4 regions of the Paenibacillus sp. CH40 genome follow, and region 3 is predicted to be linked to each of the others. Evidence: riboswitches for the same ligand, from Rfam matches in the RefSeq annotation. Region 3 holds a riboswitch; each other region holds the start of a gene.

The links. Region 3 has a riboswitch for cyclic di-AMP ahead of NLX73_RS14390 (hypothetical protein). Riboswitches for the same ligand answer to the same signal wherever they lie in the genome.
Region 1: it holds a riboswitch for cyclic di-AMP, as region 3 does, so the genes downstream of both, NLX73_RS05170 (3D domain-containing protein) here and NLX73_RS14390 (hypothetical protein) in region 3, are expected to answer to the same signal.
Region 2: it holds a riboswitch for cyclic di-AMP, as region 3 does, so the genes downstream of both, NLX73_RS23270 (resuscitation-promoting factor) here and NLX73_RS14390 (hypothetical protein) in region 3, are expected to answer to the same signal.
Region 4: it holds a riboswitch for cyclic di-AMP, as region 3 does, so the genes downstream of both, NLX73_RS16505 (TrkH family potassium uptake protein) here and NLX73_RS14390 (hypothetical protein) in region 3, are expected to answer to the same signal.

The regions. Positions count from the first base shown of each region.
Region 1 covers NZ_JANAVQ010000001.1:1,170,657-1,178,637, forward strand. Annotated here, with positions in the region: gene glgA (glycogen synthase GlgA) at 1-198, shown strand, start outside; gene NLX73_RS05150 (glycine-rich domain-containing protein) at 285-1,355, opposite strand; gene NLX73_RS05155 (M20 family metallopeptidase) at 1,398-2,576, opposite strand; gene NLX73_RS05160 (ABC transporter substrate-binding protein/permease) at 2,725-4,188, shown strand; gene NLX73_RS05165 (amino acid ABC transporter ATP-binding protein) at 4,175-4,897, shown strand; cyclic di-AMP (ydaO/yuaA leader) riboswitch at 5,128-5,302, shown strand; gene NLX73_RS05170 (3D domain-containing protein) at 5,309-5,977, shown strand; gene NLX73_RS05175 (polysaccharide deacetylase family protein) at 6,176-6,982, opposite strand; gene NLX73_RS05180 (NADH:flavin oxidoreductase/NADH oxidase) at 7,291-7,981, shown strand, end outside.
Region 2 covers NZ_JANAVQ010000012.1:7,230-15,210, forward strand. Annotated here, with positions in the region: gene NLX73_RS23235 (PSP1 domain-containing protein) at 1-605, shown strand, start outside; gene yabA (DNA replication initiation control protein YabA) at 633-1,007, shown strand; gene NLX73_RS23245 (tRNA1(Val) (adenine(37)-N6)-methyltransferase) at 1,098-1,853, shown strand; gene rsmI (16S rRNA (cytidine(1402)-2'-O)-methyltransferase) at 1,850-2,731, shown strand; gene NLX73_RS23255 (AbrB/MazE/SpoVT family DNA-binding domain-containing protein) at 2,856-3,110, opposite strand; gene NLX73_RS23260 (HD domain-containing protein) at 3,442-4,725, shown strand; gene NLX73_RS23265 (TatD family hydrolase) at 4,768-5,538, shown strand; cyclic di-AMP (ydaO/yuaA leader) riboswitch at 5,740-6,022, shown strand; gene NLX73_RS23270 (resuscitation-promoting factor) at 6,294-7,442, shown strand; gene rnmV (ribonuclease M5) at 7,589-7,981, shown strand, end outside.
Region 3 covers NZ_JANAVQ010000004.1:248,329-256,309, reverse strand. Annotated here, with positions in the region: gene NLX73_RS14420 (helix-turn-helix domain-containing protein) at 1-37, shown strand, start outside; gene NLX73_RS14415 (helix-turn-helix domain-containing protein) at 131-514, shown strand; gene NLX73_RS14410 (XRE family transcriptional regulator) at 639-860, opposite strand; gene NLX73_RS14405 (urease accessory protein UreF) at 1,157-1,894, opposite strand; tRNA gene NLX73_RS14400 (tRNA-Leu) at 2,157-2,239, shown strand; gene NLX73_RS14395 (glutathione peroxidase) at 2,331-2,816, opposite strand; cyclic di-AMP (ydaO/yuaA leader) riboswitch at 3,283-3,450, shown strand; gene NLX73_RS14390 (hypothetical protein) at 3,566-3,961, shown strand; gene NLX73_RS25150 (potassium-transporting ATPase subunit F) at 4,145-4,222, shown strand; gene kdpA (potassium-transporting ATPase subunit KdpA) at 4,373-6,049, shown strand; gene kdpB (potassium-transporting ATPase subunit KdpB) at 6,087-7,981, shown strand, end outside.
Region 4 covers NZ_JANAVQ010000005.1:125,489-133,469, reverse strand. Annotated here, with positions in the region: gene sdhA (succinate dehydrogenase flavoprotein subunit) at 1-544, opposite strand, end outside; gene NLX73_RS16520 (succinate dehydrogenase cytochrome b558 subunit) at 638-1,312, opposite strand; gene NLX73_RS16515 (LysR family transcriptional regulator) at 1,539-2,444, shown strand; gene NLX73_RS16510 (potassium channel family protein) at 2,450-3,127, opposite strand; gene NLX73_RS16505 (TrkH family potassium uptake protein) at 3,320-4,660, opposite strand; cyclic di-AMP (ydaO/yuaA leader) riboswitch at 5,070-5,222, opposite strand; gene NLX73_RS16500 (CPBP family intramembrane glutamic endopeptidase) at 5,484-7,214, shown strand; gene uvrC (excinuclease ABC subunit UvrC) at 7,183-7,981, opposite strand, start outside.

The sequences.
Region 1 (7,981 bases), on a different contig from region 3:
GGGGAAGGAAACGGATTTAGTTTCACGAACTACAATGCACATGATATGCTGAACACTATTCGTCGTGCTGTTCATTTTTATCGCCAATCTGAGCATTGGTCGAAGCTTACACAGACGGCTTTTGCAGGAGAATATAGTTGGGATGTTTCAGCTAAAGCGTATATGGATATTTACCATTTGCTAACAAAGACGGACTGAACAGAGTAGGAACACCATAGTCATGTTAATGAAAAAGGGAATCCCTTTAGCCAGTGTTTGGCTGAGGAATTCCCTTTTTGCTATGATCAGTCGCCCCCGCCACCACAGCTGCTTCCACATGAAGAGCCGCTGCTACACGAAGAATGACTACCAGAATCGCCTGAATCATGGTGAGAAGAGCCTCCATGATGAGAACTGTCATGGGAGGAATGATGGTGCGAGTGATGTGTATCCCAGTTCGAGCAACCGCTTGCCGAGCTACAGCCGGATGAGCTAGCTAATACGGCATTACCTGTAGCATCCGGGTGCATGTGTACGGCAAATTGTTCAGGTTGATACCATGAATACCACACAACAGCTAATAATAAATAGTCGACCTGTAAATAGTTGACCTTAGGCAATTGCTTACCCTCAGGATCATCCACCGCTTTATTCACCCGCTCGCGCAGATGTTGTACAATCTTATGAACCGCTTGTTGGGTCTGATGTGAAATGGCTGTATTCTCCTGCGTATTCCAGCGGTCACCTGCTGGCTGCGCCGAAGTTGCGAGTTTATAATAGCGCGAAAGCTCGTCGTTCGGTAATGGATGATTAAAAAAAGTACCCCACAAACTAGCGCTATAGCGGTTCCAGCCAAAGCATTCCACATACAACCAGTCAAACCACGCCCGCTCCTCAGGCATCGGCTTAGAGCCGCCGGAATGGGGCGCATGGTGAAGCATACGACCAAAAAAAGCTTCCGAGAATTGCTGATATTCGCGGGTAAACATCAACATTTCGTGCCATAATTCATCCACATCACTACTGAACATAGGCACTCTATTCATAATCGCGCATAGCATAAAATATCGTTTTAGCTCATGCCAGCGCCAATCATATTCTTGCTTCGTCAGCTCTGGGTGGGCTTCCATTACACGACTCCTTACGCTATGAGCATAGGAGGCGGGAATGGATTGCTCCAGTAGCTGCATCAGCTCTGTAATCTCTGGATGACGCTCCTGTGTAAGGGACGAAGGAGAAGGGGAACTGAGGAAAAAAGCATTCCGGCGCCGTGTCTTTCTGTTTCCCCGGTTCCTGCGTATTGCACGGAATATAAACCAAAAAATGATGAGGTCCACCACAATAAACAACGTCCAAAAACTGCTCATACTATCCATGATGGCTGACTACTCCTTTCTGAAAGAACACGGAATTAATATTTAACTTTCGTTATTCAGCAGAGAGAATTCTTTTTTTATTTGGGCTAGCAGTTCAGGATTCGTGATTACATCGCAAGCAGTCCATGCCAAGGTTCTCGCAGCCAGCAGCATTCCCTCCATGGCCCGGTCCTGCATCGCCAAATCGCGGAATTCTGGTGTATGCAAGGCATGCTTCTCGTCAATAACTTGAATGTACGGATGGATAGCAGGGCAATGAAGCGATACATTTCCGATATCCATGGAGCCGTGATCTTCACCTTCCGTTATATCTTCTTGCGAAATGCCAGCCTGCACCAAATTTGCGGTAAAGGCATCGGAAAGTACGCGGTTTGTGACCATTTCATTATAAGAAGTCTCATAATTGGAGGTCTTCAAACGACACCCGGCCTGTAAAGCAGCTCCTTCAGCAATTTGAATAACACGGCTAGTCAGCGGGTTCAGTTCTTGACGAGTAGCGGCTCTCACATAAAATTGGGCTGAGGCGTAATCAGGAATAATATTGGCTGCTTGCCCACCCTGGTTAATGATCCCATGGATACGCACTGTACTTTTTACTTGTTGACGGAACGCATTGATGCCATTGAACGTTTGAATCACAGCGTCCAGCGCGTTAATGCCTTCGTGCGGGCTGGCAGCCGCGTGAGCAGATTGACCAAAAAATTCGAATTGTACAGCATCAATCGCCAGTGATTTGCCTGATTTTTCGTAATGGTCATAAGGATGCGTCATAAGTGCTATGTCGCAATCATCAAACAACCCGGCAGCGGCCATCGGGACCTTTGCACCGCGTGTTTCTTCGGCAGGTGTGCCATATACCCGTACTTCTCCACCAGTTTCGTCGATGATCGACTTGAGGCCGACGGCAGCACCTGTACTCATCATACATATCAAATGGTGCCCACAGGCGTGTCCTAGACCTTTCAGAGCGTCATATTCTGCCAGAAAAGCGACAACCGGTCCGGGTTTTGCAGATTTGTAAGTTGCAATAAAGGCTGTTTCTATGCCCAATACGGGTGCCTGGACCTCAAAACCGTGAAAAACCAGTTCTTCTTTTAAACGGGCAGCGGCCAGAAATTCCTCGTTTCCAAGTTCAGGATTTGCGCCAATATATAACGAAATGTCCTTAAACCGTGGGGCATGCTGCTCAATTGTCTTTTGAATGGTCTGCTTAAAATCCATGCTGAAAACTCCTTTATATAAACTGTAATGTAGGTACTGCGTTAGGTATGCTGAAATTGTACTATAACATTCATTGCATAATCATGCATATTCATTTATAATGACACAATCTTATTTATTATAAAGAATTTAAGGAGAGAAAAAAAGATTGAAAAAGGCATATCGTTTTACCGCCCTGGTTTTGTCGGCGGTTATCTTGCTGTTGACTGGTCTTCCCATGCTCACTGCATACGGAACGGAAGCAAAGCCACAGAAAAAACTTGTAGTGGGCATGAGTGCCGACTTTCCGCCGTATGAGTTTCATAAAGTCATTAACGGTAAGGATACCATTGTTGGGTTCGATGTGGATATCGCCAAGGAAATCGCCAAAGATTTGGATGCGGAGATGGTCCCTGAGGACATGAGTTTTGACTCTTTGCTGCCTGCTTTGCAAAGTGGTCGTGTAGACTTGGTACTGTCCGGTATGACACCGACGGATGAGCGGAGAAAGAGCATTGATTTTTCAGATGTATATTATCGCTCCAAGCAAGTCATTATGGTACGCCCAGAGGATAAAGACAAATATCCTACGATGGATACTTTGAAAGGCGAGAAGATTGGGGCACAAAAAGGGAGTATTCAGGAAGAAATTGCTCAAAAAGTACCCAATGCCACTGTAACCTCACTGGACAAAATATCTGATCTGGTACTCCAGCTGCGGACCCAGCGTATCAACGCTGTTGTGATCGAAGATACGGTTGCTAAAGGATACACGTTAGATGGTACCGTAACACTTGCCAAGGCCGTGCCTGAGGATGCCGGAGCAGAAACAGCTGTAGGTATACGCAAGGGGAACGCAGAATTGCTTGCCTCTGTAAATAAAACGTTGGCTCGCCTGAAAGCGGACGGGTCGATTGAGAAGTTTTCCACAGAAGCGAGCGCGCTCTCTGCAGATCGACAGGTTTCTTCTAATAACATCGTAGATATTTTTTGGAAATACCGCAGTTTTTACGCTACGGGTATCGGCTACACTCTGTTGCTGTCTGCACTCGGAGTACTGTTTGGATTTATCATTGGTCTGATCGTATCCTTGCTGCGGATGAGTGGTATACGCATCATTGAGTGGTTAGGTACCACTTATGTGGAGATCCTGCGTGGCACACCTATGCTGGTACAACTTATGATCATTCACTACGGAGTTGCTTTGACGCTGGGTGTCAATTTTACCCCACTCCAGTCTGGTATAATCACATTGTCTCTGAATAGTTCAGCATATCTGGCTGAAATTTTCCGGGCAGGTATCCAGGCAGTAGACCGTGGACAGATGGAGGCTGCCCGTTCGTTGGGTATGGGACGCGGTAAAGCTATGCGTCATGTCATTTTGCCGCAAGCGTTTAAATCTATTTTGCCTGCTATCGGTAATGAGTTTATTACGATCATTAAAGAATCATCCATTATTTCGACCATTGGGATGGTGGATATTATGTATCAGGCCCAGGTCATTAAGAACATCACCTACGAAGGATTAAGTCCGTTCGTAATCGCAGCCGCTATTTATTTTGTAATGACATTCAGCTTGTCTAAGCTGCTGGGTTTATGGGAAAGGAAGTTGAGAGCCAGTGATCACCGTTAAACAACTGCGTAAATCGTTCGGTAAGAATGAAATTTTAAAAGGCATTGATATAGATATCGCCAAAGGTGAAGTCGTCGTCATCATCGGCCCCAGTGGTTCGGGGAAGAGTACGTTTTTGCGTTGTATGAATCTGTTGGAACAGCCTACAGACGGAGAGATTTTGTTTGAGGGCGAGCCAATTACAGCTCGTGGCCATAATATTAATGTAACCCGGGAGAAGATGGGGATGGTGTTCCAGCATTTTAATCTGTTCCCGCATAAAACAGTGTTGCAGAACCTGACACTTGCCCCAACACAGGTTAGAAGACAGTCAGGGAAGGAAGCGGAAAAAATTTCGCTAGAACTCTTGCGTACCGTAGGGCTTGAGGATAAGAAGAATACCTATCCGAACCAGCTATCTGGCGGTCAGAAGCAACGTATTGCGATTGCGCGTGCTTTGGCCATGCAGCCGCACGTAATGCTGTTCGATGAGCCGACTTCTGCATTGGACCCTGAAATGGTTGGAGAGGTTCTGGATGTAATGAAGAAGCTCGCCGAAGGCGGCATGACAATGGTAATCGTGACGCATGAAATGGGCTTTGCCCGCGAGGTAGGCGATCGAATCATCTTTATGGATAACGGTCAAATTGTGGAGCAAGGTACACCAGAGCAGGTATTTGGTACTCCAAGCCATGATCGCACCCGTGATTTTCTTGCCAAAGTATTGTAAGGAAGTGCTGATATAATCTATAAAAAAAGCCCTCCGTTTGACGGAGGGCTTTTTTTCTTTTTGTCACCATTTCCCCATACTTTCGTAACAAATATCGATTTCTTGATGACAAAATTGTAACGAGTATAGTATGATGTTCAAGGTTCCCAACATTTTCATGCGGATAAGGTTACAAAATTGTGATATTATGCAGTAAGCCAAAACTTACCGGGACAGCATGCGGTTATGACAAACGCTGAATGCTGGGTCCAAACTATGGGAAGTGCGGGGGACGTAACAACGGCAGTCATTCCGATACGTCATAAAGACGATGTGGAATATGCCTAGGGGTGAATTGCACAAGCATAGGGCTTCTCCTGAGTCCGAATCCGACAGCTAACTTCGCAGGCATAACAGAGGAGGTACATATCTTTGAAACATCTAAAACATATTGGTAAAACGATGAAATTTGCGGTGCTTGCCGCAGCTATTGCAGGGTTGGCACAGACAGCTGGAGTAGCGGATGCTGCTTCGCTTCACACTGCCAAAGAGGGCGATACCTTCTTTTTGCTTGCTCAACGTTATGGAGTATCGGTAGACGAGCTAACGAAGGCGAACCCAAACATTGCTTCCAACAATATATATGCAGGTCTGCAAATTAAGGTGCCTGGCGAAAAAAGTGTGAAGGCAGCTTCGGATTCGAAGCCGCAGCTTCTTACGGAGAAAGCACCAGCGAATGAGGGGCCAACGATTGAAGCGTGGGGCAAAACATTCAACTATAGCAAAATAGTTGACGTTAAGGCTTCAGCGTATTCTGCCGCAGCCGACGAGAATGGTAAATGGGGAGCAGTGGACTACTACGGCAATCCGCTTAAACTAGGTACGATTGCGGTAGACCCGAACGTCATTCCGATGGGCACGAAAGTGCTGGTTACAGGCTATTCCCACCCAGGTTTGCCGGATCATTCTTTTGTAGCTGTCGCTCGCGATCAGGGTAGCGCCATTACAGGAAAGCGGATTGATATCTTTATTCCTGGCAACAAATCATTTGTGAACGACTTTGGATTTCAAAATGTGAAGCTGTACGTTATTGATAAATAGCATTGTACGTATATACGGTTTAATTAAACATAATATATATTATGTAAACTTAATGTCTGTATCCTACCGCATATAACTAGGTCGGACTCTTATCAGGTCTTATCCATAAAAAAGGCTGTCTTGACGAGCAGAAAACTTCTGCTGGTAAGACAGCCTTTTTACGTTGCTTTAGCTTGCAGCTCAATCATAAACATATGGTTATTTCCGTTCCGATGTGTGGAGTAGCCGGGGGACTGTCACAAATTTGTATCCCTTAGCTTTTAGAGAGTGAATTAGGCCCGGCAGAGCTTGGACAGTGCCTTGCAAGTTGGAACTTTGACCTCCACCTGCGTGCATTAAAATAATAGAGCCAGGCCCGGTAGCTGGGATCACATTGCGCTGAATTTGTGTTTTACTTAATCCCTTCCAATCGAGAGAGTCTACATTCCAATTGACAATCATATAGCCATGACGACGTGCCCATTGGATTTGAGGCTCCGTGATTTCACCGTAGGGTGGACGAATCAACTTGGGGCGAAAACCTGCGCTTGCTTGTAAAATACGTTCTGTTTTTGTAATCTGGTTGCGAAAGCGTTCTGGTGTGGCCTTCCTAAAATCTGGATGAGTATAGGAATGGTTTCCTATAGCATGGCCTTCACGGATAATACGGCGTATGATCCCCGGATGCTTTTCCGCACGGTGACCGACGATGAAAAAGGTGGCTTTGATGCCATTGGCGTGTAATACGTCCAAAACTTGTGGCGTATACCTAGAATCGGGCACATCATCAAAGGTTAGGGCAATTTGGCGGGTGTGTGGGCCGCACATTTTAAAAATGTCTGCATGTTTTTTACGCAGCATTGCTAATGTAGGAGTTGCTCGATCTGTGCTCTGAAGTACAGAAGAAGCAACAGCTGCTTCCTTGGGATGGGGCGTTCCGGTGTTGGGAGGCGCATCCGCGTGAACGGGTAAACTTGAGAATGCTAGTAACAGTGCCAAGCATGGCAACACTCCCCTGTACGGCATATGTATCCCCCCCTTTCCGTGCAGTGGTACCAAGTGGTGCTCTCGACTATTATGTACCTGTCTTATTAAAAATATGCTGGTAACCAATGTTCGGCTCATAAACGACTGAAAAAGAAGTCCACGATGAAACGATTATCAATGAAGATGATGGAGCTAATCGTACATATTCTCTTAAACATGACCGAAAACAGGAGCATTTTCGCAAGTTTTAGCCTTACAACGAATTCGGTATACTGTGACAGCTGGTGTATAATGGGGATGCAATTCATAATTATACAGACATGGAATTGAAGGAAGGATGGATAAAAGTGACCGACTTGTTTACTCCTTATCAATTAAAGGGGCTTTCTTTAAAAAATCGGATTGTCATGCCCCCGATGTGCCAATACAGCGTGGAGGCCAAGGACGGAAATCCAACGGATTGGCATCATGTCCATTATGTGAGCCGGGCAGTAGGAGGCACTGGACTTATTATTGTGGAAATGACAGCGGTCCATCCAGATGGACGTATTACGGATCGTGATTTGGGTATTTGGAGTGACGAACATATTCCTGCATATCGTAAGATTGTAGAGGAAGTCCACAAGTATGGTGCCAAGATTGGTATTCAACTAGGCCACGCTGGACGCAAGGCTGAAGATGCTGAGCAACCTGTGGGTCCGTCCACGATTCCTTTTAGCGAACGCTTTAAAAAGCCGCACGCCTTAAAGACAGCTGAAGTCAGGGAATTGGTCCAGGCATACAAAGAAGGCGCGCGCCGCGCGGTGGAAGCCGGTTTTGATACGGTTGAGATACATGGCGCTCACGGCTATCTGATCCATCAATTTCATTCGCCTTTAACAAATACCAGAGAAGATGAATATGGGCAGGATTTGTCACTGTTCGGTGTTGAGGTCATACATGCTGTTAAAGAGGTTCTTCCTGCTGATATGCCTGTGCTTATGCGGATATCTGCCAAAGAATACGTCGAGGATGGATATAATGTGGAATACATAACAG
Region 2 (7,981 bases), on a different contig from region 3:
TTGCTGGGGATGATGACGCTCTTGTTGTAGAAGAGAATAAATTGGCGGCCAAGGATGCATTCGGCACGTGTTTAAATAAAATTAAAGACCATGGCCTTAAAATGAAGCTGGTAGATGTAGAATTTACATTTGACCGAAATAAGATCATTTTTTATTTTACGGCAGAGGGTCGGGTGGATTTTCGAGAGCTTGTAAAGGACTTGGCCAGTATTTTTCGTACACGGATCGAGCTGCGGCAGATCGGCGTACGGGATGAGGCTAAAATGCTTGGCGGAATCGGACCTTGTGGACGTATTCTGTGTTGCTCCTCATGGCTGGGGGATTTTGAGCCGGTATCTATTAAGATGGCGAAGGATCAGAGTTTGTCGCTGAATCCGACGAAGATTTCCGGGTTGTGCGGGAGATTGATGTGCTGTCTCAAGTTTGAACATGATAACTACGAAAGCATGCGAGAAGAGCTACCTCAGGTGGGTAAGATGGTTATCACCTCTTTGGGAGAAGGTAAAGTCGTAGGTGTGAATGCAGGTCATCGCACGGTGCATGTTCAACTATTTGAGATCAGTAAGGTCAAGGAACTTCCAATGGACGATGTAGTCGTCAAGTAAACCATTAGGTTGCTTCGGGGTGGAAACTTGGATAAATTAAATGTTTTTGCGCGTATTCACGAAATGGAAACCCAAATGGGACAGTTGCATAGCGATCTGGGTGAATTGAAACTGGCAGTAAAAGAGCTGCTGGAGGAAAATCAACGACTAACGATTGAAAACGAACAGGTGCGCAAGATGCTCAAACGTGAAACCTCTGGAGAAGAAAAGACGGCAAACAAGCCGAAGCTTCCTCCTCCGATCGTCATTAAGGATGAAGGGCAAACGGGTGAGGTCGTGGGCGAAGGCTACGACAATCTAGCGAGGCTGTATCATGAAGGCTTTCATATATGCAACGTGTATTACGGACATTTGCGAACGGAAGGCGATTGCCTCTTCTGTCTGTCATTTTTGAATAAATAAAAACAAGCCGTAGGAGCAAGATGCCTACGGCTTTTTTGTAAGGAAGTATGAGTGAAAAGCGATTTTGGTTATAAAAGATGGGAGAGCACTATGTACGAAAATGAAAAGAAGTCGGAACGAATTGATGATCTGCTTTCACATAATTTGCGTATTATCCAAAGTGATGAAGTATTCAGTTTCTCAATGGACGCGGTCTTGCTGGCACGTTTTGCCGGTATTCCGCAGCGTGGAAAGATTCTGGATCTGTGTACTGGCAATGGGGTTGTCCCGCTGTTGCTAACGACACGAACAAAGGCGTCTATTGAAGGAATTGAGATTCAACCACGTTTGGCAGATATGGCTAGACGTAGTGTCAGCTTGAATGGATTAGAAGCAGCAATCCAGATTCGGGAAGGGGACCTACGTGAGCTGGTTCACACCACGGGACATGGTGTTTATGATGCGATTACCGTGAACCCCCCCTATATGCCGCTAAATGGTAGCGATATCAAGCTGAATCCTCACCAGGCAATTGCTCGTCATGAAGTGAACTGCACACTCGAAGAAGTCATTCAGGCATCCACCCGGCTTGTCCGTAATGGGGGAAAGGTATCTATGGTTCATCGCCCGCAGCGGCTGGGTGAGATTATAACCTTGATGCGTAAACATAGTTTGGAACCCAAACGAATACGTTTTGTTCACCCACGAGTTCATATGGAAGCCAATATGGTCCTGGTTGAAGCATTACGTGACGGCAAACCGGAGGTTCGTTTGTTGCCTCCGCTCATTGTATATCAGGAAAATGGGAATTATACTCAGGAAATAAGAGATATCTATGGAGAAGTAAGCAAGGGGGATTCTGTGTGAAAGCAGCTGTACAAAAAAGCTTTAGTACCAGTGAAGAAGAACGGGGAAAGTTGTATCTTGTTGCGACACCTATTGGAAATCTGGACGATATGACCTTTAGGGCGATTAACACCTTAAAATCATGTAGTATTATCGCTGCTGAAGATACACGGCAGACACGCAAACTGCTCACTCATTTCGAAATTACACCGGATATGCTCTTCAGTTATCATGAACATAATAAGGCTGCTAGTGGGCCTGAACTGATACGTTATATAATAGAAGGAAAAAATTTGGCACTGGTTAGCGATGCAGGTCTACCGGCCATTTCTGACCCTGGTTCGGATCTGGTCAAACTGGCACTGGAAGCGGAAATTAGCGTCATTCCTATCCCAGGAGCAAATGCGGCACTATCGGCTTTAATTGCCTCAGGACTGGATACAGAAAGGTTCACCTTCGCTGGCTTTCCACCACGGGAGAAAAAGGACCTAGAGAAGCTGTTGCTATCGTTTCAGGTATCTCACGGCACAATTATTTTTTATGAATCGCCTCATCGTATTGTGAAGACATTGATGGTGTTGAAGGAAACATTAGGTTCACGCAAAGTGGTGCTTGCGCGTGAGCTGACCAAGCTGCATGAGGAATGGGTGCGGGGAACCGTGGAGCAATGCCTTGCTAAACTAGAGGAGAATCCGCCGATTGGTGAATATTGTCTGGTGGTTGAAGGGAAAGACGAAGAGGAAGAGGAACAGGAACGTCAGGCATGGTGGCAGTCTTTATCTTTGGAGTCCCACGTCGCACATTATGAGGCAGAGGGACTCACACGCAAGGATGCAATGAAGCGTACAGCCACAGATCGTTCAATCTCCAAGAGAGATGTTTACAACGCACTCTTATGAATATCTGCCTAAACAAAAAAGGGCCTTCCAACGGTTGGGTTCAAACCGTGGAAGGCAACAAGGAGTATATATGAAAAAGGTTAGAATTAACAATATCTGATAAGTCTATTATATACTAAAATTCTCAGTTTGTCACAGGTGTTGGGATTTCAGAAATGCAATCTTGGCAAACAATTTTTCCTTTGAAGTAAATTACGTTCTCAGCATTGCCGCAGAAGATACAAGCTGGCTCGTATTTTTTAAGCATGATGCGTTCGCCATCAACATAAATTTCCAAAGCGTCTTTCTCTCCGATTCCCAGGGTACGGCGCAATTCGATTGGAATAACAACACGTCCGAGCTCGTCAACTTTTCTTACAATACCAGTGGATTTCATCATAATAAATCAGGCTCCTCTCGCCGTTTAAAATAATATAAGTGTCATGATTCGACAAAATTTTCTCTTTTCTGATATTTACTATACCAACGATTCCCAAAACAGTCAACCTTAAAAATGTAGTAACAGTCTGATTATGCAAAAGTATTTAGATTAAAGAGCTTTACTTGTGTGTATTGCCTTATCTCATTGATGATTTATTCAGTTTGTCGATTTGGAAATGTCGAAAAACTATAATTCGACATATTACGACAAAGAATGTCGAATGAGGGAAACCATTTAGGATTTTATTGTATTTTAATCCATTATTCCGAATATTAAAGGAGCTGATATCTTGCACCAGCCACTCAGTGAAGAAAAAGTTTTTAAAGACCCGGTACATAATTACATCCATGTTCAGGATACTGTGATATGGCGGTTGATCAACACGCCGGAGTTCCAACGTTTACGGCGCATACGGCAGTTAGGAACGTCGTATCTTACGTTTCATGGAGCGGAGCATAGCCGGTTTTCACACTCATTGGGCGTATATGAGATTACGAGAAGTATTATTTCTCAATTTGAACGTGGAGATTTCCCGGATTGGCCGAAGGAGGAAAGACTGGTTGCTCTGTGTGCAGCTCTATTGCATGATGTGGGGCACGGCCCATTTTCTCATTCAATTGAGGAAGCCTTTCATATGAACCATGAGGATTGGACATGCCGCATTGTACTGGGAGACACGAAGATCAACGCCGTGCTACGGCAAGTCGACGAGAAGCTTCCACAAAAGGTGGCTGCGGTTATAGCCAAAACGTATGATAAACCGATTGTTGTCAACCTGGTAACCAGTCCGCTAGATGCCGATCGTATGGATTATTTGTTGCGGGATGCTCACTCGACAGGTGTCAACTACGGCACGATTGATTTGGATCGTATTTTACGACTGCTGCGTCCTCATAATGGGAGAATTGTTGTGAAGGAATCAGGTATGCATGCAGTAGAAGATTATTTAATGTCACGCTACCAGATGTATTGGCAAATTTATTTTCATCCTGTAACACGCAGCTCGGAAATCCTTTTACGTAAAATTTTCAAGCGAGCAAAGGAATTGTTTAAAAACGGATATGAGTTTGGATTTCTGCTGGACCCGTTGCCGGATCTGTTGAAAGGAGATCTTACAGTAGAGCAATATCTGATGCTTGACGAGTCATTAATCCAGACCGTATTTAGCCAGTGGAAACGAGAAAAGGACGAGATTTTAAGTGATTTGAGCAGCCGGTTTATGGACCGTAGATTGTATAAATATGTAGAGATTGAAAATATGGATACAGATACCATTGACAGTATTCGAGAAGCTTTGAAAGAGGCCGGTTTGCACCCTGAATATGATTTTGAAATTGATTTTCCGACAGATCTTCCTTATGATGTGTTTCGGCAGGGTGGCTCGACGGACAACCAGATTTTGCTGCTTGGACGTCAGGGCGAGGTGAGTGAAATATCCGAAGTTTCGGAAATTGTGCGCTCAATAAGTGGTATTCACCGAGGGAAATATCATATGTATTTTCCCCAGAATAAATTGAACGCGGTAAAAGACAGGCTTCCTGCCGAAATAAGGAATTATTTTGTCAAAGAATAGACAACTATATAGAAATGTAAGTAAAAAAAGGAGATGTAAACCTTGGATTTATTCGACACTCATACTCACTTGGATGCGCCACAATTTGACGAAGATCGTGAAGAAGTTATAGCACGTGCTGTCGAATCAGGAGTAACGCGGATGATCAATATCGGATTTAATCGTGAGACCATTCCATCCACCATGAAATTGGCCGAGACGTATGATTTTATTTATGCGGCAGTTGGATGGCACCCACAGGATGCTATTACAATGCAGGAGGGCGATCTAGAATGGATTGCATCGTTATGCAGTCATAAAAAGGTTGTAGCCATCGGGGAGATCGGTCTGGATTATTACTGGGATACATCACCGAAGGATGTGCAGCATCGGGTGTTTCGAAATCAAATTGGTCTGGCTCGTGAGCTCAAGATGCCCATTGTTATTCATAACCGGGATGCACATGAAGATATTGTTAAGATTTTGCGCGAGGAAAAAGCGAGTGAGATTGGTGGAGTCATGCACTCCTTTTCGGGTAGCTGGGAGACAGCCAAAATGGTGCTGGATATGGGATTTCACCTTTCCTTCGGTGGTCCAATAACGTTCAAAAATGCCAAGCAGCCAAAAGAGGTGCTCGCACAGGTGCCGCTGGACCGTCTGCTCATTGAAACTGATGCTCCCTATCTGACGCCTCATCCGTTTCGTGGGAAGCGAAATGAGTCTGCACAGGTGAGACTGGTAGCAGAGGCTGCAGCCCAAATCAAAGGGATTACAGTGGAGGAAGTAGTGTCAATAACGACCCGAAATGCCCTGGAACGATTTTACATTCAATGAAAAAGTGAAGAAATCGATCAAAATAAAGAGATAGACGAAGCTAATCATGAATTTGTTGCAGGAAACTCGAGAATATTACAATATTTTAACCGAATATTTTAAAAAATGTACTTGAAACCTGCTTTACAACATGCATAGAAACAGGATATCATCTTTTCAGTGAATTGTTGTTTGAATGTAAACATCAACAAGTCATTTCATGAACCAGTCTCGCTGAGTCCCTTTTACAGGGAACGGGGGAACCGATATGGCTTACAGTACGTCCGGCGTATGTGCAAGAAGGGAACGTCTCTTCCGCCAGCCGGCTCGACCTAAATTCTTTTCCCGGATGGGATTGAACAGGTGGAGGAGCCGTATTTCGATTTCTTTCTGGGTCTTCGGGGTGAATGTGAAGGCGACCGCCATGAGCGGTTGACCCAAGCTAGGGCGACTCTCTACGTCCGAACCCGACAGCTAACCCCGTAAGCGTAACAAGAGAGAAGCCATCTCGTGCATGAGTTTTCCCGCATATTCACACATGCCGGAAGCCACGAAAGAGCTCTCTAGTCTCTTTCTCTGGCTTTTTTTGTTGTGAATAAAAGAAAATCTGTCATCATACTGTGGTTAAACAGGGGAGGACAGCATGCCGCGAAGACGGGTACATGGTGCAGGACAGTCGTAGTTTGGGCTTGTCTTGTAGAAAATCTGTTATAGTCACGTCAAATCTCAACTATGTCTTACTCCAGACGGCGGGCTATGTAAGGAGGACGGAGGAAATGGGCATTTTCCAAAAAAAGGATACCCATGAGTCACGCTCATCCAGCATGTCTTACGTATTGCGTTGGAAGCAAGAGAATGTGCGCCAGGCTGCTTTGGTTGCTATTTTTCTAATCGCGCTAACGATTATGATTTCAATTCTGATGTACACGCAATCTAAAAAACAAGTCTTTTTTGTCATCGATGGCAAGGCGTCTGCGGTAGAAACCCGGGAATCCATGCTTCAAGATTTGCTGAGCGAGCATTCCATTTCACTTCAGCCGCATGATACAGTTTCCATGCCGCTAAATGGAGCAATACAGGATGGCGATCGCGTAGTCATTAAACGTGCCAATCAGGTTAAAGTATCTTCAGGCAATGAGACGAAAAAGCTGTACACAACAGAAAATACAGTAGAAGGTGCCATTCGTACCTCGGGCTATAAATTATCATCAACGGATAAAGTTTATCCTGCGTTGGATGCCTCTGTTTCGTCTAACATGGACATAAAAATCGTCCGTGTGAAGAAACAGCAGGTCGAACAGAAAAAACAGGTGCCTTATCAGGTCATCAAAACGGCCGATCCGAGTCTTTATAAAGGCGATAATCGGGTCATTCAAAGCGGCAAATCGGGTGTGGTCGTCCAGCACGTTCAAAAGGTATATCATGATGGAAAGTTGGTATCCAAACAGCTGGTTAACAAGGAAGTTGCACAGAACCGTGTGGATAAAGTCATTGCGGTAGGAACGAAGAAAAAACCGGTCGTTCTTGCTGCTTCCGTCGGTCCCAATGATGCGGTTAAGGCAACAACGGTTAGTTCGGGCAGTGCTGTCCGTAAAGCAGGCGTAAATTTTAAATATAGCAAAGTTTTACAAAATGTCTCCATGACGGCGTATTCCTCACAGGAGCCAGGTATCGGTACACGTACTGCATCCGGCGCACGTGTCACGGAAGGACGCACCATCGCGGTCGATCCGAGTATAATTCCAATCGGCTGGTGGGTGTACATCGAAGGGGTGGGCTTCCGTCGTGCGGAGGATACCGGTGGCGCGATTAAAGGCCACAAAATCGATGTGTATTATGAGAGTTTGAGCCGAGCCAACCAATTTGGTCGTAAGCACGGTAAAACCGTATATGTTATCGGACCGGTAAAGCCTGAAATCAACTAAAACAGGTTGTGTATGTTGAGGGCAATGCGATAGTATTAACAACATAGTTATGCCATGCTAAGAAGAGGATATCCTCTTCTTATTTTGTTTTCAAAAGCAGGGAAAGATAAATATAGCTTGCTGTGTAGCAGTGGAGGGAAACGCAAATGATCAAGGAAGTGATCGTGGTAGAGGGCCGGGATGATACGGTGGCCATTCGCCGCGCTGTTGAAGCGGATACGATAGAAACTGGCGGCTCCGCCATTAATAAAATGACGCTGCGTAAAATTGCATTGGCGCAGGAGCGGCGGGGGGTCATCATTTTAACCGATCCCGATCATGCAGGGGAGCGCATCCGTAAGATTATCGCTTCCAAGGTACCCGGCTGCAAGCAGGCCTTTATACCCGAGGCAGAAGCGACGCGTAAAGGAGATATTGGCGTGGAGAATGCCTCACCAGAAGCGATCAGACACGCTCTTGCACGGGTCCATACGACAGTGGAAGGCGCCGACCCGCTGATTGAGTGGGCGGACCTGATTGATGCTGGACTCATCACCCAT
Region 3 (7,981 bases):
TAAAGAGAAAAACCAGCGCAATTCTACTATGGGGTAATGGTTGCTTAGGATTTGATGAGGATTACTAATGAGTAAGGCTGAAAAATGAAAATTATTTCAGAAAAAGTTACTGTGTCGGAGGGGAAACATTTTGGGAGATCAAACTATTTATCAGCGGATTGAAGCTTTGATTAAGGATCGCGGAATGACCAAGAAGGCATTTTGCGAAAAACTTAAAATCAGTTCAGGGAATCTCGGTGATTGGAGAAGAGGTAAAACAACGCCGGGTACCGCCCATTTGATTCAGATTTCGGACTTTTTTAATGTATCGCTTGATTGGTTAATGAAAGGGATTAAGCCAGGAGAAGGCGTACTTCAGGAGCAGAAGGCTGCTTATTTTTTTGGAGTGATGGGGCCACTCAATTGCCAGGCAGAAGATCTTGAGACGGAAGAACAGAATTTTATTTTAGAATATGTTGAATTTGCGAAATACCGTAAGCAAAAAAGTGAGAAGGATAAAACAAAGCCTGAATAATTTTTTAGCTAAAGATCGTCTGGGTTGAAAACCCGTAAACGAACTGGAGGGGTTCGCTTTACGGGTTTATTTGGTTTCTTGGTGATATGGAATGACCTATATGTAACTGGAATGCTTGTTGGATTTAGAGTGGCGGTGCCTCCTTATAATCGTTATCGTCGATGTTCAGAATTGCAGCAACTTGTTTTCTGTACCTTTGTGCTTTGCGGGTGCCGTGAATCAGATTGGACAAGCGTGAAGGCGGAATATTGTGTGTCTCACAAAATGTTTTCTGATCCAGTCGAAGTTCGACAAGCCGTTGTTTGATGGCCCACCCGAAGGAGGTGACAGGTATTTTGTTGTTCAAGAGAAATCGCCCCTTACGGATTCTTGCGGAATAATTGGTGTGTTATAATAATCATCAGTAAACATGTTAGAATTAACCATCTGAAACTATGATACACTTTTATACGTGTTTTTACAATCGTAAATACGTTATTTTGTTGAATTAATTACTTAATTAAGTGCTAGGTGGTTCTGATAACCCGTCTAGAGTCTACTCATAGTGTGAATTTCGATTATATGTGGATAAAAAACACTCTGCCACCTGAGGAAAGGGACAGAGTGTTTTTGGTGTTGCTGCCACATTAGCGAAACGACGCATCAGGGGGATGCTGGAAGGCGTTTGAATAGACCTGAGGAGGAAAACAGTCTAGGCTCATCCAATTGGCTATTATGGCTCATATAAAGCGGTAGAGTGATGTAGGAGTTGCACCAATGTCTGTGAAGAAGGCGACGCTGAAATGCGGTTGGCTCAGGTTCGTTAAGCTTCTTCCATGCGGAGAGCAGCTCGCTGGTCATACGCTCCATAAAAGGGTTCTTTTCCTCATAGGGAGGATTGAGTAGTTTGAAGGCATCTTCCACACAGAAGGACACCGCTGCGCCAAGATAGCCGTGAATGGTCTGTTCTACATCGTTTCCGAGGAGGAAGTTAATCCAGGTGTGAACGGTAGCGAGTGTGCCAATTGCATTGTATTGAATGAGTATAGATTCCAACTGGTCAAATTCAAGCCAAGGATAAAGAGCCTTAGCGAGCTTAAGTAGACGCTGACCGGATAGACGCAACTCCTTCACATGCTGCAATGAGGGACGTTGGGTATGCAGCATCTTATCAATGAGAGCGATTCGCCAACCGTCATTCTGCTGGATGGCGACATACAGACTTTTGATAGCCATGCCGTCAACGGTTGTAAATTGAGGATACAAATCATCCAGCATGTAATGTTCCAGGTCTTGTAGACTGTTCAAATGTCCGTTGCGGAATAGTTTCTCCAGTCCGTTAAAACGGGTGAAGCCACCAACAGGTAGGGAAGGGTCCAACAATAATGCATAGTTCAGCAAACGGTTGCCTTTATGCAGGGCGGTTCGCCTCCTCGAAGTGAATCCTTATGTTATATTATTTTACTCTTTACTTAGGGATAACGAAAAAATTCGAAATGTATGTAATATATATTTACATTTTGGTAGCCTTTTTGTCAAATTAAATATTATTATTGCTCATATATGTTAGATAAAATAACATATAAAATAATTATTATATTTGTGTTTACAAATAGTTGATGAGAGAGTATAATAAATCTGTTGCCTCAATACATTATGATTTGCGGTCGTGGTGGAATGGCAGACACGCTATCTTGAGGGGGTAGTGGGCGTACGCCCGTGGAGGTTCGAGTCCTCTCGACCGCATTATATGCAAGACCTAGTTGAAAAAGCATCCTGACACGGTTTACGTGAAGGGATGCTTTTTTTGTTTTAATAACTGTGATAAAGAAGAATATCAGTTTTGCTGCAAAAGCTTCTCTATATCTCCCGCCAGCTTATCTGGAGTGGTTTGCGGTGCATAGCGCTTAAATACGTTACCTTCTCGTGTAATTAAGAATTTAGTAAAATTCCATTTGATCGCTTTGGACCCTAATACCCCCGGAGCTGTTTGGGTCAGGTAGCGAAATAAGGGGTGCGCTTGATCGCCATTGACATCTGTCTTGGCGAACATCGGAAAGGTAACACCATAATTGATCTGGCAAAACTCGGAAATCTCCTCGCTGGAACCTGGCTCTTGTTTGGCGAATTGGTTGCTGGGAAATCCTAAAATTTCGAGCCCCAGTTCATGGTACTGGTCATATAGCTCTTGTAACGCTTTGTATTGGGGGGTTAACCCGCATTTGCTGGCTGTGTTCACAATAAGCAGAACATTCCCTTTATATGTGGATAACGGAATTGGTTTCCCTTGCAGGGTTTGCGCATCATATTCATAAACGGTCATAGTATCTCTCCTTATTCAATATTCAGCAATTAAATTGTAAGCAATTCAAAGTAAGGTTGCAAGTCTGGAAAAGCTGTATTAAGCCTTTAGCCGCTGTAAAATCGTATTTTGTTCAAAACAGTAAATCGCACTGCAAATGGAGCGAATTAAGGTGTTTCTTCTTATAAAAGTGGGTTCAATCGGTGTTTAGCTGGTACATATAGCGTATTTTCTTCTCTTTTTACAAAAAAAGGCCAAAAACGCTCTACCCTACGCCAATATTGACATGCTTGTCATTTTCGAAAAGGGATGAAAAACAGAGATTGAGTGAGCTGTGAGAAGCATAGTTGCGTTGTAAGCGTTATTATTAATCTTCTATGCTCTAAAGGCCGATTTATAACCCCGCAGTTGAGCTTTACAGTCTTCCATGCGCGGGTGTATGATTCAAGACGTAATTTCAAATTAACTTGAATGAAGCAACAACGAAATGTCTATAGCGCTGAATTTTGCAGTTGCAAAAGCGGGGGAACCAATCGAGACTGTACGGCTTGCCGTGTGTCTCATGGGGTGAATTTTCCGGTCAAGTGCCAGAAATAGGGCGACTCTCACGTCCGAATCCGACAGCTAACCTCGTAAGCGTACAGGGAGAGGCAACAAACCGCCGTGTGCAGCCATGGTTTATTTTATCATGGATATGTAAGAAGCCGGAGGAAAGCCTTTTTCCTTCGGCTTCTTTTTGTTGTCTTTTTATACCGGGAGAGGAGCTACTGATGGAAGGTCGGTTAATTATTGTCACTGCACCGAATGAAGCGGGCAGAAGTTTTGTGAAATTGCTTATTTTCAAAAAATTGGCGTTTGCAGTTCTGACGAATAGCGCTCAGGAGGAACGACAGCTCAAAAAAATGGGTGTGGAGCACATTGTCCGCATCAATACCATGCAAGCGGGAAAATGTAATTTTCCAAAAAAAGAAATTGGTAGTGTGTATTTGTTCGAGAACAGCTTGAATCTGACTTGCCGTTTCCTGCAAATATGTCGGCCGCTAACATCGGAATCGATCTATGTTATTACGCACGGCTGTAATCCACAAGGAATTTATCGAGGATTGGGAGCGGACCATGTGATCTACACATTGAACGGAGAGGTGGGTTTTCTGCTGAACGGATAAGCACTTATAACATAGTTGTTTTATGATTTTATGATGAAATAAGAATGGCGATCTGAGGACCGATACGGAGGGTATGAACATGATGGATATATACATGCTGCTCGTCATGGCTGTGAGTTATGGAGTGATACTGCTGTTTGTACGCTGGTGTGATGCGCAGACCTCTAAAGGAGGACGAAGAGGATGATCGTTATACTTGGGCTTACGGCTATTGTGTTTATGTATTTAATCTACGCGCTCCTGAACCCTGAAAAGTTCTAGTCAGCTATAGGGGATAGAGCGGGCGGGAACAACAGATCTGAATATTTAGCATCATAGGTAGCAGGTTTCCGCAAACGTGTGCACACGTTTGGTGCTCTGAAGCAGGTCTGTTGTTCCAAACGCAGGAGCATTTTGAAGGAGGAATAGAGGATGGAGCTGCTTCAAATTGGAATTGTGATCGTCATATTGCTGCTCTTGGTAAAGCCAGTGGGCACCTATATGTATCATGTATTCTCGAATGAACCCAATCGGACGGATCGGATTTTTGGCGGAACAGAAAAGCTGATTTATAAGATAGTAGGATTGAAGAAGCTGGAGAGCATGCGTTGGACTACGTATGTTATGAGTTTCATTGCAACGAATGTCGTGCTTGTGGCGATCAGCTACTTGCTGTTGCGTTTACAGGGAATGCTTCCTGGTAATCCGGCGGGAAACAGTAATATGGAAGCATCACTAGCTTTTAATACGGTAATCAGCTTTATGACGAATACGAATCTCCAACATTATAGTGGAGAAAGCGGGCTTACGTATCTGACACAGATGGCGTTCGTCACGATGATGATGTTCACTTCGGCTGCTTCCGGTTTTGCGGTTGCTGCGGCTTTTATGAGAGGATTGACGCGGCGCGGTGAAGGAATGGGCAATTTCTTTCAAGATTTTATTAAAGCCATCATAAGAATTTTCCTGCCGCTGGCCTTTGTGCTTACGCTGGTGCTGGTTGGATTGAAGGTACCCCAGACGCTACAGCCTACGGCGGATCTTACGACGCTGAGCGGAACACAGCAGCAGATTTCTATGGGACCCATTGCTTCTCTGGAGTCCATCAAGCATTTGGGGACAAACGGGGGTGGTTATGCGGGAGCTAACTCTGCGCATCCATTTGAAAATCCAAGTCCTTGGACGAACGTGCTGGAAATTTTGGCAATGTGGGTAATGCCGGCTTCGTTGCCGTATACCTTTGGATTGTTTGCCCGTAATCGTAAGCAGGGCTGGATTATTTTTAGCTCCATGATGGTATTGTTTCTTATTTTTCTATCCATTACGTATGTGTCTGAGAAGACAGGTAATCCGTTAATCCAGACACTGGGTGTGGATGCTTCTCAGGGAAGCATGGAAGGGAAAGAGGTTCGTTTCGGCATTGGACAATCGGCTTTATTCACTGCGGTCACAACAGCGGCAACGACAGGTTCGGTCAATAATATGCATGATACACTAACCCCACTGGGTGGCATGGCTGCTTTGGGAGAAATGATGCTAAACGTCATTTTTGGCGGCAAGGGTGTCGGGCTGATGAATATGCTGATGTATGCGATTCTGGGTGTGTTTATATGCGGACTGATGGTCGGGAGAACTCCGGAATTTATGGGGAGGAAAATTGAAGGCAAGGAAATGAAGCTGATCGCGATTGCCATTTTGGTACATCCGTTTCTCATTCTCGCCCCAACTGCACTTGCGTTTATGAGTCATTGGGGATACGATGCGGTCACTAACCCTGGCTATCACGGGTTGACTCAGGTGCTCTATGAATATGCGTCATCTGCCGCAAATAACGGTTCGGGATTTGAAGGTCTTTCGGATAACAACGTATTCTGGAACATGACAACGGGGATGGTTATGTTCTTCGGACGATATGTATCTATGATTGCATTGTTGGCTGTGGCGGCTTCGTTGAATGCCAAAGCACCGACTCCGGTGACGACGGGGACACTGCGCACGGACAACAAGTTATTTGGAGCCATTCTGATCGGGGTCGTGCTGCTGATTGGTGCGTTGACCTTTTTACCCGTCATCGTATTGGGACCTGTTGCTGAATTTTTGACCATGTGAAGAAGAAAATGAGAATGGATGAACGGGGTGTTTGATCATGAAGGAACAACGCAAACACATGCTGGACAGAAGCATCTTGAAGCATGCGATCAAGGATAGCTTTATAAAATTAAATCCGATGATTATGATGAAAAATCCTGTCATGTTCGTCGTGGAGATCGGTACATTGGTCGTGCTGCTCATGTTACTGCTTCCCGGTTATTTTGGAACTGGCAAGGAAATGGGCTTTAACCTGGCCGTGTTTGTTATTCTGTTGTTTACGTTGCTTTTTGCTAATTTTGCCGAAGCGCTCGCGGAGGGGCGGGGTAAGGCACAAGCTGCCTCTTTAAAAAAATCCAAGCAGGATACGCAAGCTAACAAACTCATCGGAAATGACATTCAGGTGGTTAGCTCAACCGAATTGCGTAAGGGGGACGTGGTTATTGTCTCCCAGGGCGAAATGATCCCAAGCGATGGTGAGGTCATTGAAGGTCTGGCTTCGGTGGATGAATCTGCAATTACGGGCGAATCGGCTCCGGTCATCAAGGAATCGGGTGGTGACTTTTGCTCGGTAACCGGCGGGACGCGAGTGGTCAGTGACCGGATTAAGGTGCGGATTACGACAGAGCCGGGCGAGACATTTATTGATAAAATGATTTCGCTCGTGGAAGGCGCACAGCGGCAAAAAACGCCGAATGAGATTGCACTGAACACTTTGCTGATTAGCTTAACGATTATTTTTCTAATTGTAGTGGTTACGCTAGCGCCGATTGCCCGTCATTTTAACATTGATTTGCCTGTTCCTGTGCTGATTTCGTTGCTAGTCTGTCTGATTCCAACCACGATTGGAGGACTGCTGTCAGCTATCGGGATTGCCGGTATGGACCGGGTCACCCAGTTTAACGTGCTGGCCATGTCAGGCAAGGCGGTAGAAGCTTCTGGGGATATCAACACGATGATTCTAGATAAAACAGGCACAATCACCTTCGGGAACCGGATGGCGAGCGAATTTGTGCCTGTAGAGGGCGTGGAGAAGGCAGAGTTAGTGAAGTGGGCAGCGATAAGCTCAATGAAGGATGAGACGCCTGAGGGTCGCTCGGTTCTTGAGTTGATGCGCAAACAGGAGCATACGTTGGATGCATCCTTAGCTGCAGGTGGAACCTTTATCGAATTCAAGGCAGAGACCCGGATGAGTGGTCTGGATCTGGCCGATGGACGAAAGGTACGCAAGGGCGCGGTGGATTCTGTTCGGCAATGGATCGTATCGCAAAACGGCAGTGTTCCAGCCGATCTGGAGGAAAAAGCGAATCAGGTAGCCTCTGAAGGAGGTACACCGCTGGCAGTCGCGCTGGATGATCAGATATACGGCATTATTTATTTGAAAGATACAGTGAAGCCAGGCATGAAGGAACGGTTTGATCAGCTCCGGGAAATGGGTATCCGTACGATTATGTGTACCGGAGATAATCCGCTGACAGCAGCTACAATTGCACGAGAAGCGGGTGTGGACGACTTTGTAGCTGAGAGCAAGCCGGAGGACAAAATCGCGGTTATCCGCCGTGAGCAGGAACAGGGTAAGCTGGTTGCCATGACCGGAGACGGCACCAATGATGCACCTGCGCTGGCGCAAGCGGATGTCGGTCTGGCCATGAATAGCGGCACAGTCGCGGCCAAAGAAGCAGCTAATATGGTGGACCTGGATTCCGATCCGTCCAAAATTATTGAGGTGGTCGCGATCGGCAAGCAGCTGCTTATGACGCGCGGAGCATTGACAACGTTCAGCATTGCGAACGATGTTGCCAAATATTTTGCCATCATCCCGGCGATGTTCATGCTGGCCATTCCACAAATGGGCGCTTTGAACGTCATGGGGCTTGGCTCCCCGCTGTCCGCTATTTTGTCGGCGCTGATCTTTAACGCGGTTATTATTCCGCTTCTGATTCCGCTGGCCAT
Region 4 (7,981 bases), on a different contig from region 3:
TCGTACGCAAATCCTGCCCGCAAATCCCTCGACAGATGCCTTCATCATCCAGTACAGCCTGTAAAAACTCCCAGTTCTCGTACTTGGTTACCAAACCCGCAGATTCCCAGCGCCGTACCTGCTCATCGAGAGCGTACAGAAGCTGCTGTCCTGTCGTCGCACCGGCAAAAGCGGTCCGATGATGCTGGGTACCGCCGAAGCGGCGGAAGTCCAGCAGTCCTTCCGGTGTCCGGTTAAACATGACGCCCATGCGGTCCATGAGATGAATGATCCCCGGAGCCGCTTCGCACATCGCTTTTACCGGAGGCTGGTTGGCCAGAAAGTCCCCACCATAGACTGAATCATCAAAGTGAATCCAGGGTGAGTCTCCCTCACCCTTGGTATTAACCGCACCGTTGATGCCGCCTTGAGCACAAACGGAGTGGGACCTTTTGACCGGAACCAAAGAAAATAAATGAACGTGAACTCCCGCCTCTGCCGCCTTGATCGTAGCCATTAGACCTGCCAGACCGCCGCCCACGACAATAATGTTGGATGCTGCCATTTCTGCTCACTCCTTTTTTTCAGGATTTTAACCAAATCCCCTTTTACGTTTGAAAATAGAATTTCAACACGATGTATAATTGATATGAGTTGTTTATAGTAGCTGTTTAAAAGCGCCGCATTGCACCAAGGCAGTTGCCGTTTCCTGAAATTCCGCACTCCGGAATGCAAGCAGGGAAGCGATGAAGCCGATAGACACCACCACGAACAGAGTCATACAGATATAAGAAGATACTTTTTGCGCACGTGGTCCCACGGTAATCCCCCAACTAACCATAAATGCCCACAGTCCGTTAGCAAAGTGAAAGGATGCCGAAACGACACTGATTAAATACAAAATGAAATAAACCGGGTTCGTCACGATGCCATGCATGACTCCGCCTAGCTCCTCATGGGTTACATTACCCAGAGCCACCTGAAAGCGCGTGTCGTATACGTGCCAGATAATAAATACAAACGTAATGACGCCGGAAATACGCTGGAACAGAAAGCGCCAGTTACGTGAATAGCCGAATCTTTTGACATTCGGGTCAGCCTGATAAGCAATATACAAGCCATAAATTCCGTGGAACAGTAATGGCAAGTAGATGAATAACGTTTCTAGCACAATAACCAGTGGCAAACCATTCAGGAAGGCCACGCTGCGATTAAATCCTTCCTTGCCGCCCTCCACCGCTGTGAAGTTCGTCACCAAATGCTCAACAAAAAATAGAGCCAGCGGAATGACGCCAAGAAGCGAATGCAGCTTTCTGGAATAAAATCCTCTCATCTAGGTCATGCTCCCTTCTCCCAATAATAGCGTTTTCAATAGTAATATAACATATAAATTGACAGTTTCCGACAGGAAATGTCCAACAAGGTGTCCCTTATAAGGAAAAACAAAAGTGTGAACATCTTGTGTCGCTTTCATGTTACTCCTTTTCGGCTTATAATGGAATTGCAATATACGTATTAATTATTATGTCTTTTTTGCATATAGAGAGGAAGTGGATGATTTGTTTGAGGATTTGAACGCTTTTGCCGTCATTGTCGAGCAGTCCAGCCTGAATAAAGCCTCCAAACTGCTGAATCTGTCCCAACCTGCCCTGTCTCGCAAAATTGCGAAGCTGGAGGAAGAGCTGGGTGTGAATCTCTTTGATCGTCGGGGCAAACGGCTCGAAATTACGTCCACTGGCCGATTTGTTTATACATTCGCGCTAGAGCAACGGCAACGACAGCTTCGCTTCTTACAAAAGCTGTCCCAGCACAAAAATGAAGCCCAGAGTATGCTTACACTCGGGGCTAGTCTCACAACACTCCAAACGACGCTGCCTACCCTCGTCGAAGCTTTCATGAGCAAGCATCCTCAAACCGAGCTAAAGCTGCTCACCGGTAAAACCCATGAAATCGTCGCCTTTGTACGTGACAAAAAAGCAGACGCCGGTATTGTCGGGTCTGCCATTCATGAAGCCGGACTGCGTTGCATTCCGCTATTTGATGATCATTTGGAGCTCGTTGTTCCCATTGGACATGAATTAACCGTCAAGACAGGAACGGCCTCGATGAAAGATCTGCAAGGATTGCCGATGATTATTTTCTCCAAAGGAACCTGGTACCGCAGTCTGACGGATGACTTGTTCCAGCGCAGCGGCATCATGCCGGATATCCGCATGGAAATCGACTCCTTCGAGGCAATTGTACGCCTGCTTCCAACCTGTAAGGCTTCTGCCTTACTACCCAAATCCTATTTGCGCAGCGAACTATTACGGGATAATGGACTCACTGCATTATACTTGCCCGATTTGAAGGAGACACGCCGAACGACCTCCCTCATTTACTCGGAGACGACCGATCTCGGTCCGACAGCACGACGCTGGATTAGCGAGACACGTGCGTCGTTTGCAGGCTACCGTATGGTGTAGAGGGTTTAATCCTCTTCATTAACATTAACAACCTCATCCTCAAAGCGACCGATATTGTCATTCGAGCCGATGATGACCATAATATCGTCTGCTTTTAGCCGATCCATAGCCGTCGGTGCGATCAGGATACCGTTCGCCGTATGAAGCGCCACGACGCTACAACCAAAGCGGGTACGGGCATTTAGCTCTGCTAGCGTTTTGCCATTCAGACATGCAGGTACATTGAGTTCCACAATACTGTATTCCTTAGACAACTCCAAATAATCGAGCAAATTAGGCGTGACTAGCTGGTGAGCCACCCGGATACCCATATCCCGTTCTGGATAAATAATCCGGTCCACACCGAGCTTTTCTAACGCACGCCCGTGCAGCACAGATATGGCTTTGGCTACAACTTTTTTCACACCCAGCTCCTTCAGCAAAATGGCGGTGAGGATGCTTACCTGAATGTCATCACCAATAGCAACAATGCCACAATCGAAATTACGGATGCCCAGTGATCGCAACGAGTCTTCATCGGTAGCGTCCGCCACGACAGTATGTGTCAACATCTCACTCATACTGTCCACAACATCCTCATTCCGGTCAATGCCTAGCACCTCGCACCCCATATCCACCAATTGCAAAGCCAGGCTTGAGCCAAACCGCCCCAAGCCAATAACTACAAACTGCTGCGTTTTCATATCTACTCGAAAACTCCTTATCTGAATCAATTTCATAAATGAGGATTTTGCAAAAATCCCATAAGCGACTTCCAATGAAGAAGATATAGATCGAAATGATTTAGTTCGTCTATATCTTGACTTCGGAGCGACTGGTATCGAATTTTGCAAAATCCTGAAATGATTAAACCAACGAAATGTATATGAAATGATTCATCCTATAATCATTTTGCCTTCCGGATGACGATATAATTCTTTACCCTTTTTCGGCCCCAGTGCATAAGCTAGCGTGAGTGGCCCCAGTCTACCTGCAAACATCGTCAGGGTAATCACCAGCTTGCCTATGACTGTCAAATCAGGTGTAAGCCCCATCGACAGCCCCACCGTACCAAACGCAGACACCGTCTCAAACAAGATCATCAGAAAATGATGATCTTCGGTTGCCGACAAAATCATGGTCACCCCGATCACGAACAGCAACCCCAGCAGTGTAATGGTCAAAGCCTTGTAAATTCGTCCCTGCGCAAGTCGGTACTTGAACAGTACAATATCTTCCCGCCCCCGCAGCATCGAAATCACCGCTCCAATGAGCAGGGCGAATGTTGTGGTCTTAATCCCGCCTCCAGTGGAGCCAGGAGAAGCCCCGATAAACATAAGTATGATGATAAAAAACTGCGTAGCCTGCCGCAAGCCTGCAATGTCCAGCGTATTGGCACCTGCGGTACGGGGGGTAACGGACTGGAATAAAGATCCCAGCAGTTTACCACCCCAATCAAGCGAGCCGAGAGTCTTCGGATTCGTAAACTCAAATACAAAAATCACGAGCGTGCCGACTACAATCATAGCGCCCGTCATGCTGAGTACCACCTTGGTATGCAAGGACAGTCTCTTGCGCTTGCGATATTCTGCCAAGTCTGACATCACTACAAAACCAATGCCGCCAGAAATAATTAGAAACATTGCGGTAAAATTAACAATCGGATCATATACATAACCTGTCAAGCTGCGAAATTCACCGAATAAATCAAAACCAGCATTGTTAAACATGGAGATGGCATGCCAGATTCCAAAATAAATCGCCCTGCCTACGGGCATATCAAAGGACCAGCGAACCGAGAATATCGTAGCGCATACGCCTTCAATAACCAGTGAGTACAGTAATACCTTACGGATTAACCCGACAATTCCCTCTACAGAAGTCTGATTCATCGCTTCCTGCAAGATGAGACGCTCCCGCAAGGAAATCCGACGCTTGAACACCAGTGCAATCAAGGTAGCCATGGTCATAAAGCCAAGACCGCCGATCTGGATCAGCGCAACGATGACAACTTGACCAAAAGTGGTAAAAAAGAGGCCGGTATCCTTTACGACAAGCCCGGTTACACAGGTCGCAGAGGCGGCAGTAAACAAAGCGTCTATAAACGCAAGTGGCTTTCCTGTTGTATTGGAGATCGGCAGCATTAACAATAAGCTACCTATTAGAATGATAATGGCAAAGCCCGCAACGAATATCTGCGGTGGAGAAAGCCGAAGCCAGCTTGCATTGGGATTCATCTATTCATCACTTCTCTCCTAATCCTTAAAACTATAAAAACAGTGATTTAATACGGTGTAAGCTCGCTACGCGTTCCATTTGATCTTTCGATCGTCGTTGCCCCTGAATTTTTTGATTTTTCCAAACCTTAGTTAACTATAATTAGCATTCCCTGAATACAGGAAGAATGCATGTCAAGCACTACTCGGCCCCCTGTGCTATTGGCGGGCAGTAGCGAAGGGGGCAGAATTGTTCTGAAGAAGCGAAGCGTTTGCCTTTATCTCCGGATTTTAACCATTAGAGGGGGTATACAATAAAAAAATCCGGGGATAACAGCAATCGGAAGAATAATCTGCACCCGCAGCGGTCTAACCAATCCAAACACTTTTATACGCACAAAAAAAGACACCGGAAAACCGAGTGCCTGACTTGGTTCCTGCTCATAGCCTACGAGGTTAGCTGACGGATTCGGGCAGCACAGTATGCCCTATTTACACTTCCGATCCAGCAGGATCGGTTGTAAAATTCACCCCAGTAACATGGTTCCCCCGTTTTCCCATAGAAATTCGGCTCAACTGTATATCATTACCTATGTATTTCATAGGCATTGCCTCAAGATTATAATCCTTCTATATCCAGATCACAAAACCAATTTCGCCGAAAAAACGTGAAATTGGCTTTATTTTGCGAATGGGCATCGTTTAATCGCAGCTTATCTAATTTTATTGGAACTTTAAAGTGCTTTCACTCTATTTTCATGAATATCGCTGGTCTGTTGGCGGGAACCTGTGCAGTATGATATCTTTAATGGATGTTCTTATTTACAGATTAAGGAGGAAACTCATGAATCCTATCGGGAAACCGGTCGTGCTCACGGCCAACTTCAAAAAATTAGGCTTGCTGGGCGGGATTGGCCTGATTTGCTTTTTTATCTTTCAATTGCTTATTCCCTCGCTTAGCAATCCGAGTCCAGAATCAGTAATGAACGCAAAGGTCATCAGCAAACAAGAAGCGGTCATACACGCATTGGACTTCGCCCGCTCCGAGCTGGGCTATACTGAATCACAGCCTGAGGAGCCCGTCGTGACCTATCAGGCCGAAACAGATTTGTACGGTTATTTATCTAGAGAAAAACTGCTTCAACAGTACGACCGTACATGGAAAAAGAGTTACCCTTACGAAACCTTTCGGGTCGATCTGCCTGAATCCTCAGCGAAGAGTAAACTGCAAATTCATGTGGATTTATCCACTGGCAAGGTCGTTAGCTTTAAACGGATCACCTCCAATACCAATTACACACAGGCTGATATTTCTACGGATGAACAAGCACGTAATAGGCTTGTACGTGTGGCTGAGGACGGCATGACCCTCGAAGCCAAGGAGCAGGCGGCCGCAGTATGGGTCAAGCGCTTTGGCTTTAAGCCGTCGGATTTGAAGCTTGCGACCACTGAACAAGAAGGCGGATTAAAGTATACCGTAGACGATAAAAAAATCGGCGCCTCGGTACTTACACTGGCTTTTACTTTTGAAGACGGTGATGTTCGCTCCTTCACCCAAAGCTTTTCGGCCCCGTCGTCCTATACCGATTATATCGAAAAGCAAACATTTTGGGCGAATTGGATGACCTATGCGGGTTATGCCCTATTTAGCTTTGTGCTGGGTGTACTTGCCATTGTGTATGCGTCACTCACCCGACGACATACTTCATTTGTTCGTGGCATTGTTCTGTCCGTTATATACTTTATTGCTAGTATAGCTGGGACCATGAACATGCTGCCTTTATTGCAAGCAGAAGCAGGCGGTAAGGGCATGCTTATATTTCTTATGGTTTTCCAGATTGGTGTTACCTTTTTCATGGCTGTAGCGCTCTACTTCTCCTTGGTCGGCGGTGACGGGCTTATGCGTCAGGTTGGACTGAATGCATGGCCGCGTGCAAAAGAGCCGGGCTACGGGCTGTATGTGCTTCGCAGTATGTATGTTGGCTACTTGTGGGCCTTTATTTTACTCGGGGTACAATCCATCTTATTCTTTATACTGGAGCGCACATTTAATACATTTTCCACCACAGATGCCACGCAATCCCCTTACAATATGGCTTATCCATGGCTACTGCCGATTATGGCCTGGATGGCAGGTATTGGAGAAGAGACTGTCTACCGTCTGTTTGGTATTCCGATGGTCAAAAAAATAGTGAAAAACACTTTTGTTGCGTGTCTGATCACCACGCTGATTTGGGCACTGGGACATACGCTTTATCCGATCTATCCGGTGATTTCCAGACCTATTGAGCTGACTTTTCTTGGTTTGCTGTTCAGTTTTGTGTTCCTGCGTTACGGCTTTATTGCCGCCATGTTCAGCCACGTTATTTTTGACAGCATTCTAATGGGACTTAGTGTGATGAGTCTGGGAGACACTGTGAATGTGAGCGCTGGTCTATTCTGGATCTTACTTCCAGCCATCGTGGGTTACATCATTTATTGGTTTAGTCCTAAAAAGCCAAATCGAATTATGTTTGAACCTATAAAAAAAGAGGAGCCGTATTCTACGACTCCTCCTCCCGAAGGGCAGCTATAATCTGACGCGCAAGCTTATCCCCAATAGAGAGAGGCCGGAAGTCTTCGACACTGGCCTCTCTTATTTTTTTGAGCGATCCAAAATGCTTAAGCAGTAACTTACGCCGTTTCTCGCCGATGCCTGGAATAGAGTCCAGCCGGGAAGTTACCATAGATTTGCCGCGTTGCTCGCGGTGGAACGTGATGGCAAAACGGTGAACCTCGTCCTGAATCCGTTGCAGTAGATAAAATTCTTCGCTATTGCGTGCAAGTGTCACGGCCTCAGAGGACTCTCCCACTAATAGTTGGGAAGTTCTATGTTTGGCATCCTTCACCAGTCCACACACAGGAATGAACAAACCCAGCTCATTTTGCAATACATCGGTCGCCGCCTTAATTTGTCCACGTCCACCATCGACAACGATCAAGTCGGGACGTTCCAAATTTTCCTTAAGCACACGTTCATATCTACGTCGGATAACCTCACGCATTGTTTCATAATCATCGGGTCCCTGCACAGAACGGATTTTATATTTTCGATACTCCTTCTTGGCAGGCTTGCCATCAATAAACACGATCATGGCGGAGACTGGATCGGAACCCTGGATATTGGAGTTATCAAACGCCTCCACCCGGTGCAAGCTATCCAGTCCAATGGCACGTCCGAGATTGCTTGCAGCTTTGGATGTCCGTTCCTCATCCCGCTCGATCAGCTTAAACTTCTCATCCAAAGCAACACGTGCATTTTCCGTCGCCATGCCTGTCATTTGCTTTTTCAGTCCACGCTGC